Regions from separate parts of the Lichenibacterium dinghuense genome, predicted to be linked through region 4. Evidence: riboswitches for the same ligand, from Rfam matches in the RefSeq annotation. Region 4 holds a riboswitch; each other region holds the start of a gene.

Region 1 (2,197 bases), 1.8 Mb from region 4:
GCCGGTTGGCTAAGGCTCTCGGGGAACATCCACGAATTCGACGGTGGGATGTACCGATCCGGCCAGTTAGGCCCGGAGCGGCTGTCGAGCTTCGTGCGCGAGCACGGCATCAGGACCGTGTTGAACCTCCGCGGCGAAAACCCAGGCAAGGGATGGTACGACGCCGAGATCGGGGCGGTCTCGGAAGCGGGGGCGACCCTCGTGTCGATCCAGCTCTCGGCGGCCCACGAGCCGGACGCGGTCACCATGGCGCGCCTGATCGAGGTCCTGCGGACGTCGCCCAGACCTCTGCTCCTCCATTGCGACGCCGGCGCCGACCGCTCGGGATTGGCGTCGGCCCTCTACGAACTCGCCGTCATGCACAGGGCGCCGGCCACAGCGGATCGACAGCTGTCGTTCCGCTACGGGCACTTCCCATGGCTGACCAGCAAGTCGGGCGCGATGGATCGCGCGTTCGCCGCCTATTCGGCGGCGTTCGAAGCGGCCGGAGGGTGACGTGGTCCGGCGACGTGCGCCCGAACCTCGTCGGAACGCCCCGGACCGTGGCTCCGGGAGACCTCGGATCGATCGGGACCTGACGCCGGCAGGGTTCGTCGCCGAGAGGGGATCGCGACGGCTCCGAGGCCGACCACCAAGTGGACGGGCACGCATCGAGGGCCCCGAAAGAGACGCCGCGACCTCACCGGGCTCGACGTGCGTGGGACCGGCGTCCGCGAGACCATCGCGGCGAGATCCGCGGTCAACTCCGGCGACGACGATCTCCGGCGGGGTGCGCTTCGGATCCACTCCACCTTCATCCTCGAGACGGAGCGACCGGGGAACGGACGTCGGGGCCGGCGCTCGGGCATATGGGACCGAGGGGGCTTTACGAATCGGCCCTTCCTCGTTAGACACCCTCGCGGCAATGGATTTCTGCCGGACCCTTCCCGGGGTCGAACCGCTCCCCGACGAGCTGATGATTCCTACCTTGCACGCCGTGAGGGGGAATCCGTTTGACGAATGCCTTGTCGCGCCGGACGGCCACGTCCGTCGTCCATGCGTGGAGTGCCTCCCTCTCCCTTCTCCTCGCGCGCGTCGCCCACGTCGTCGTCGCGGTCAAGTGGATCGGCCTCACCGTCCCGATGGCCGCCACCGTCGGGAGCTTCTGTGCGGCGTTCCTCTGGCTACTCGACCTCGCGACGGAGACCCGCTTCGAGCACCCGGCGTTGCTCTACGGCCTGCCGCTCGCGGGGGCGGCGATCGGCGCCACCTACGCTTGGGTCGGTCGGCCCGCGGAGGGCGGCAACAACCTGATCCTCGACCGCATCCATGAGCCCGGCGGCGGCGTCCCCCTACGGATGGCGCCCCTCATCGTCGCCGCGACCCTGATCACGCACCTGTTCGGCGGGTCGGCGGGTCGCGAGGGGACCGCCGTGCAGTTGGGCGGCACCATCGCGAGCGGTTTCGGCCAGCGTCTCGGATTGACCCCGGCGGACTTCAGGATCCTCCTGACGACCGGCATCGCCGCCGGGTTCGGGGCGGTTTTCGGGACCCCCGTCGCCGGCGCCGTGTTCGCCCTCGAAGTCCTCGCCGTAGGCCGGGTCGAGTACGAGGCCCTCGTGCCGTGCGTCCTCGCCGCGTTGATCGGGGACTGGACCTGCCAGAGTTGGGGCATCACCCACGTCGCCTACCACATCGCCTTCTCGGAGGTCGCCGGCCCGCATGGCGGGAGCGTCGCGTCGCACGTCGCGCTCCTGGTCAAGGTCGCGTTGGCGGGCGTCGCGTTCGGCCTCGCCGGCCTCGCGTTCTCCGAGGCGTCGCACTCCTTCGGCTCGACCTTCAAGAGGCTGTGCCCCGTCGCATGGTTGCGGCCGGTCATCGGCGGCCTGCTGGTGATCGGGCTCACCCACGCGATCGGCACGCGCGAGTACCTCGGCCTCGGGGTGACGTCGCCGAACCCCGGCGACGCCTCGATCGTGGCGTTCTTCGGCGGCCGCGTGTTCCCCTGGGCCTGGGCCTGGAAGATCCTGTTCACGGTCGTCACCCTGGGCAGCGGCTTCAAGGGAGGCGAGGTGACCCCCTTGTTCTTCATCGGGGCCGCGCTCGGCAACGCCCTCTCGGCCCTCCTCGACGCCCCGGTCGACCTCTTCGCGGGCCTCGGCTTCGTGGCGATCTTCGCGGGGGCGTCCAACACGCCCATCGCCTGCACGATCATGGG
Region 2 (2,197 bases), 1.8 Mb from region 4:
GGGTGACCCGGCACGACGCCGTAGACCGGCTTGAGCGACTTGTCGTCGGAAAGGGCGGCGACGTTGGTGATGTAGGCGATGAACTCCTCCATCATGTTCGTCGCCCCCAGATGGTTCAGCGCGTTCACGACGAAGAAGGAGTCCCGCAGCCAACAATACCGGTAGTCCCAATTGCGTCCGGAGCCCGCCGATTCCGGGATCGAGGTCGTGAGGGCGGCGACGATCGCGCCGGTGTCCTCGAAGCTGCACAGCTTGAGTGTGATCGAGGAGCGGATCACGACGTCCTGCCATTCGAAGGGGATGGAGAGATTGCGCGACCACTCGAACCAGTGCTGCTCCGTCTGCTCGAAGAGTTCGCGCGCCGTCTCGGCGACCGACTTGTGGAGGTACTCGTCGAGTCCGAGCAGCAGGTCGAGCGGCTCGCCGAGGACGAACGGGACCTCCTCGGCGATGTAGGAGATCGGCCCGCTCGCCATCAGGCGGAACGACGTCTCGTTCCCGACGAAGCTGATGTGATGGCTGCCAACCCGGCGGACGAAGGTCCCACCCTCGAACGCGGGCTTGGGACGGACCAGCACGCGGATGCGGGGACTGCCGGCGCGAGGGAAGACGCGCCGCACGATCATCGAGGGACGGGTCATGCGATCGTGCTTCCTGAAGCGCGGCGCGAAGTCCACCACCTCGACGCTGCTGCCGTCGTGCGCCGTGAGCACGGTGCTCACGATGGCGGTGTTGCGACGGTAGTGCTGCTCCGATCGGGCGAGGTCCTCGATCTCCACGGTGAAGCAACCGTCGTAGGGGTCATGGGCGTCGTCGATCAGCCCGCAGAAGATCGCATCGCTGTCCAGGCGCGGGAAGCAGCACCAGGAGATGCGCGCGTTGCGGTCCACGAGGGCGGCGATGTTGCAGTTCCCGACCGCCGCGAGCGCGAGGTCGTCGTTGAAGCGCGACGGCATGTCCCGCGCGGGCGCGGGCGCCGGCTCGACCACCGTCGACGCGGAGCCCGCCATGCCCACGCTCCCTCCCGGGACCGGGTCGGCACGACCGTCGATCGATCTGACCATCTCGGAGTCCTCCATGTTTCCGGGAGGCGCGCTCACCGGGCCATCCACGACCAAGCTCGCGACGTTGATCTCGGGGAGCGATCCACCTTTCGCGGCGACGTTCCCGCGCGCCGTCCCGACCGGCGCTGCGCCCCCGGACCCGTTCTCGATCGCTCGGGACGCACCCGCTTCGAGCCATCCGCCCGATACCATCCCGGTCCGATCGCCGTGGATCGACCGGGGCGGGCCGAAGATCCAGGACCGGCGTCGACCCGCACCCTGGGATCGGGCGCGCGGCCGCGTACGCTCGTCCGCTCGGACCGTGGGACATGGAGCCTGGGATGGGATGGGACACCGCACGATCGAACGTCAGGACGCTCGTTTGAGCGAGCACGACGTCGCGGGAATGCCGAACGAGTTCTCGAAGCCCGAGACAAGGCGATGCCGCTCCCGTGCCATGTGGCACTTCAGGTAGGAGTCATCAGCCCTGACGGCATTCGATGGCGAACTCCATCGCCGAACGTCCCAACGTAGCTCGAAGCGGAAAGTTCCCGGTTCTACCATGCACCACCTCAGGCGAGGTGCGGCAGGTGCCTCTTGGCTTCGGATCGCCGACCCGGAGCGTGCATCGCCCCATACAGGGTCCCATGGCGGGTCGCGTGACGGGCAGGCCCCGCCCACCGCCGCCCGCGTCCGACGACTCGATGCCCGGTCCGCGAGCGCCGACGGCGGAACCATGGCGCGATCCCCGTCCCGACCTCCGGGAGACGACGCGGCTGCGATGCGCCTCGCTCGGACCGAACACGCGGCGGGGTCGTCGACGCGCGGATCCGGGTCGGCCGCTCATCGCGTGGGCGCCGGAGCCACGCGGGGCAGAGGCCATGGTCGATGGGCTCCGGCCATCATCGGGGCGCCCACGATCGCAGGGCGGTCGTCGCCGCTCGACGACGTGGAAATGTCGGCATCGGGGTGGTGCGATCGGGCGCCACAAGCGCCCGCATCGGCGCGACGCCCGGCCGCCCACATGCGGTGCGCATGACATGCGCTCCCGACGCGACGCGGCCTCGCATCCCTGTCCAGTCGGGAGAATGCACGATTGCCGGAGCGTGCGGGAGATCGTGGCCCTCACCCCCGTGCCTCCTGCACCCCATCGA
Region 3 (2,197 bases), 1.8 Mb from region 4:
AGCTCGGCGCGCTGCGCTCCGCGCTGGAGGCGCGGGGCGCGGTGATCGAGGTGATCGCGGCGCACGGCGGCACGATCACCTGCTCGCTCGGCAAGAGCGTCAAGGTGGACCGGCCGGCGGTCAACGCGCCCTCGGTGATCTACGACGCCGTGGCGGTGCCGGGCGGCGCGTCGGCCGGGGTGCTGGCCAAGACCGGGCTCGCGCTCGCCTTCGTGGCCGAAGCCTTCAAGCACGGCAAGCCGCTCGCCTTCATGGGCGAGGGCGCGGCGCTGATCGCCAAGGCGCACCTGCCGGTGCCGGCCGCGGGCGCCCCCGAGCAGGGCGTGACGGCGGGCTCGGCCGCGGAGGCTGTGGACGCGCTGGTCAAGGGCCTGGAGAAGCACCGCTACCACGACCGCGACATCGAGGCCGTGGCGGCCTGAACGTCAGCGCAGGGTGTCCGGAGGATCGGACCGGAGTCGCCGAAGGGTGCGTCGCCCCTGCGACACGGCCTCCGGCGACATGCGGGAGGCATCGTTCTCGACGGATGGGCGACATCCGGCGCCGAACGTCGTTCCGAGCGAGGCGTGGTGAGCCTTCTCCGGCTTGGTCGCCCGCCCAGGCCCCAGGGGAACGGCTGAGCCGGCGCACGAAACAGCACATGGGGCCGCGGAACCTCGGCCCGGGTCGCGTCCTTGATCCCTGGGACATGCGCATGGTCTCGACGGGGCGACCTCGCGCACGATCCCGTCGATTTCCCGGACGATGGTACGTCGGGGGTCTTGCCTTCGAACGCGGACTTCCCTAGAAATAGGCAACCGGGATGGAGTTCCCGTTCAACCGCCATTTTGGCTGATGACTCCTGCTTTAGCCCTCCATCGGGCTAGCGGAGGCTCGCCGTGCGGTGTTTACCTGAAAATATTCAGCTCATGATCGCCGACCCGATCGTGCGCATGCTGATGGTCGCGGATCGCGTCGACGAAGGCGAATTGCGTTCGATCCTGACGCGCGCACGCGAGCGGGTCCCCCCGTCGGAAGACCTCATGGATGCCCCAGCGCCGGGCGCCTCGATCGAAGTGTCTCCGAACTTCTCTCCCTTGCCGCTGGGCTGGGCCTCCTTCGGGGCCCCCTTCGGCTGCCCCTCGCACGCTTGACGGAGGGGATCATGAACATCGACCTGATACCGATCGGACGGGATGCGCCGGAGGAGTTCAACGCGGTCATCGAGGTCCCGGTCGGGGGCGAGCCGGTCAAATACGAGTTCGACAAGGCGACCGGCGCCCTTTTCGTCGACAGATTCCTGCAAACCGCGATGCGGTGTCCCGGCAACTACGGCTTCATCCCGCGCACGCTGTCGGAGGACGGCGATCCATGTGACGTCCTGGTGCTCGGGGATCATCCGGTGATGCCGGGTGCGGTCGTGGCCGTGCGACCGATCGGGGTGCTCCGAATGAGCGACGAGAACGGCCCCGACGAGAAGGTCGTCGCCGTGCCGGCCACACGGGTGACGCGTGATTTCGAGCGCATCGCCTCCATCGACGACCTTCCGGTCTCGCTCTGCGAACGGATCGAGCACTACTTCGCCCACTACAAGGATCTCGAAGCAGGCAAGTGGGTCACGCTCGGGGGGTGGGAGGGACCGGACGCGGCTCGATCCATGGTCCGGGCGGCCATCGATCGGCACGGTGCATCGGCGAACAAGGGATCGTGAGGACATCATGGGCGCGAAGATCGCAGACATCGACGCCATCGAGATCCTGGACTCGAGGGGCAATCCCACGCTCAAGGTGGACGTCACCTTGGACAACGGCGTCGTCGGGACGGCATCCGTGCCGTCGGGCGCTTCGACGGGTTCGCGGGAGGCGGTGGAGCTCCGGGATGAGGATGGGGGCCGCTATGGGGGACGCGGCGTCTTGAAGGCGATCTCCCGGATCCGGGAGAGGATCGCCCCGAGGCTCCACGGACACGATCCCCGTCGACAGGCGACGCTCGATCACATGTTGTGCAAGCTCGACGGGACGCCCGACAAGTCGTCGCTCGGGGCCAACGCCATGCTGGGGACGTCCATGGCCATCGCGCGGGCTGCGGCCCGCGACCTGGACCTCCCGCTGTACGCGTACCTCGGCGGGATCGCGGCCCGCCGCCTCCCGATGCCGATGATGAACGTGATCAACGGTGGCGCGCATGCGGACAACGGCCTCGACGTGCAGGAATTCAT
Region 4 (2,197 bases):
AGCGCGCCGATCGGCAGCGTCGCGGCCAAGACCTGTGGCACGGCATAGACGGTGAGCCCCGCCAGCACGCCGTACTGGGTGAGCGACAGGCTGAGCACCGGGACCAGCAGCGGCAGGAGCAGCACCACGACGACGCCGAGCACGGCCGTGAAGGCGATGGACGAGGCGACGTCGTCGCCGTCCGCGCCGATCACCGGCGCCACGGCCGCGATGGCGGAGTTGCCGCAGATGGAGTTGCCGCAGGCGACCAGCACGGCCATGCGCTTCGGCAGGCCGAGCAGGCGGCACAGGGCGTAGCTCGACGCGATGGCGAGCGCCACCACGAGCGCGATGCCGCCGATCAGCGCCGGGCCGAGCGCCAGCACGGTGGCGGCGCTGACCGACGCGCCGAGCAGCACCACAGCGACCTCCAGCAGCACCTTGGCCGAGAAGGCGATGCCGGGCGCCCAGCGCGGGCCCGGCGTCCAGGCGGAGCGGATCGCCACCCCGAGCAGGATCGCCAGCACGAGCGCTTCGAGGTAGGGCTCGCCGACGAGCCGCGTCTCGATGGCCTGCAATGCCACCGCCACCAGGGTCACGACGATGCAGAGAACCAGCCCGGGCAGAAGGGTGGGTCGGATGCGGGACAAGATGTTCACCTCGTTGATGTGGGAGGAGCCCGCGCGACGGTCGCGTCGGTCGGCCCCTGTCGGGTGACGGGAGATAGGAGACAGGCGGCCCGCGCCGTCCAATCTCCAATACAGAACGATCGATCGTGGGGCTCGATCGATTACCTGGGCGGCTCGGTGAAGGTCGGTGAGGGACGCGAATCCCGAGAGGCGTGTGCGAGGCGGCACGGGCGTCCTTTCGAGCACTCGAGCCTCCGCCCGTTTCCCGGGTTCGTCGGCGGCGGCCTTCGTCACGGGATCAATCGTGGAAAAAAGATCCACGACCACTCCGTTCGTGGGTTTACGCTCTGATCGTCGAGCGCTAGCAATGCGGTCGGCAATGGATTTCTGCCTGACCCCTCCGGGGTCGAACCGCCCCGTTCGGGGCTGATGATTCCTACCTTGCACGTCGTAAGGGGGAGTCCGCTTGTCCATTTCACTCATCGGTCGGCGTCGGTCGGCCTTCGCGCGGCGATCTCTTCGGCACCTACGGTCGTTCGTGGTGCAGCGCGCGGTCCATGCGTTGCTGGCCGCAAAGTGTATAGGCCTGACGGTCCCCATGGCGCTGATCGTGGGGTCGTTCTGCGCGGCCTTTCTCTGGCTTCTCGATGCGGTTACGGAAGCGCGCTTCATCCATCCGTGGCTGCTCTTCGGCTTGCCCGGAGCCGGCGCGGCGATCGGTGCCATCTATGCCTGGGTCGGCCGGCCGGCCGAGGGCGGCAACAACCTCATCGTGGACCAGATCCACGAGCCGGGCGGCGGCATACCGCTTCGCATGGCGCCCCTCATCGTCGTCTCGACCCTGGTCACCCACCTCTTCGGTGGCTCGGCGGGGCGGGAGGGGACCGCGGTTCAGCTCGGCGGCACGATCGCGAGCGCCATCGGCAAGCCTCTCGGCCTCGGGCCCGCCGACACCAGCATGCTCCTGACCACCGGGATCGCGGCGGGCTTCGGAGCCGTGTTCGGCACCCCGATTGCCGGCGCGGTCTTCGCGCTCGAGGTGCTGGCGGTGGGGCGCGTGCAATACAGCGCCCTCGTTCCCTGCGTGCTGGCGGCGATCGTCGGGGACTGGGCCTGCCATGCGTGGGGCATCAGCCATGTGGCCTATCACGTCGCCTTCTCCAGCGTCGCGGACGGGCCGGCCGGTTCGTTTCACGCCGATCCAGTTCTTCTCGTGAAGGTCGCCCTGGCCGGGGTCGCCTTCGGCTTGGCGAGCCTCCTGTTCTCGGAAGCGATGCACTGGTACGGTTCGGCCTTCAAACGGCTGTGCACGATCCCCTGGCTCCGCCCGGCCATCGGCGGCCTCGCCGTCATCGGTCTGACCTATGCGCTGGGCACGCGAGACTATCTCGGCCTCGGCGTCACCTCGCCCGATCCACACGCCGCGTCGATCGTGGCGTTCTTCGGGAACCATGTTTTCCCGTGGGCCTGGGCCTGGAAGATCGTCTTCACGGTCGCGACCCTGGCGACGGGCTTCAAGGGCGGCGAGGTCACGCCCCTGTTCTTCATCGGTGCCGGTCTCGGCAACGCCTTGTCGGGCCCGCTCGGAG

What was found. A riboswitch is a leader RNA that binds a small molecule or an ion and turns the genes downstream of it on or off. The one in region 4 is predicted to bind fluoride.
Region 1: another riboswitch for fluoride. It lies ahead of L7N97_RS12600 (DUF190 domain-containing protein); the one in region 4 lies ahead of L7N97_RS21110 (DUF190 domain-containing protein).
Region 2: another riboswitch for fluoride. It lies ahead of L7N97_RS12695 (glycoside hydrolase family 15 protein); the one in region 4 lies ahead of L7N97_RS21110 (DUF190 domain-containing protein).
Region 3: another riboswitch for fluoride. It lies ahead of L7N97_RS12670 (hypothetical protein); the one in region 4 lies ahead of L7N97_RS21110 (DUF190 domain-containing protein).

The regions. Positions count from the first base shown of each region.
Region 1 covers NZ_JAJLMN010000001.1:2,599,763-2,601,959, forward strand. The annotation lists gene L7N97_RS12595 (fused DSP-PTPase phosphatase/NAD kinase-like protein) at 1-495, shown strand, start outside; fluoride riboswitch at 892-972, shown strand; gene L7N97_RS12600 (DUF190 domain-containing protein) at 1,005-2,197, shown strand, end outside.
Region 2 covers NZ_JAJLMN010000001.1:2,628,366-2,630,562, forward strand. The annotation lists gene L7N97_RS12695 (glycoside hydrolase family 15 protein) at 1-1,010, opposite strand, end outside; fluoride riboswitch at 1,509-1,570, opposite strand.
Region 3 covers NZ_JAJLMN010000001.1:2,616,872-2,619,068, reverse strand. The annotation lists gene L7N97_RS12675 (catalase) at 1-422, shown strand, start outside; fluoride riboswitch at 790-851, shown strand; gene L7N97_RS12670 (hypothetical protein) at 909-1,133, shown strand; gene ppa (inorganic diphosphatase) at 1,145-1,690, shown strand; gene eno (phosphopyruvate hydratase) at 1,698-2,197, shown strand, end outside.
Region 4 covers NZ_JAJLMN010000001.1:4,427,630-4,429,826, reverse strand. The annotation lists gene L7N97_RS21115 (YeiH family protein) at 1-629, opposite strand, end outside; fluoride riboswitch at 975-1,054, shown strand; gene L7N97_RS21110 (DUF190 domain-containing protein) at 1,207-2,197, shown strand, end outside.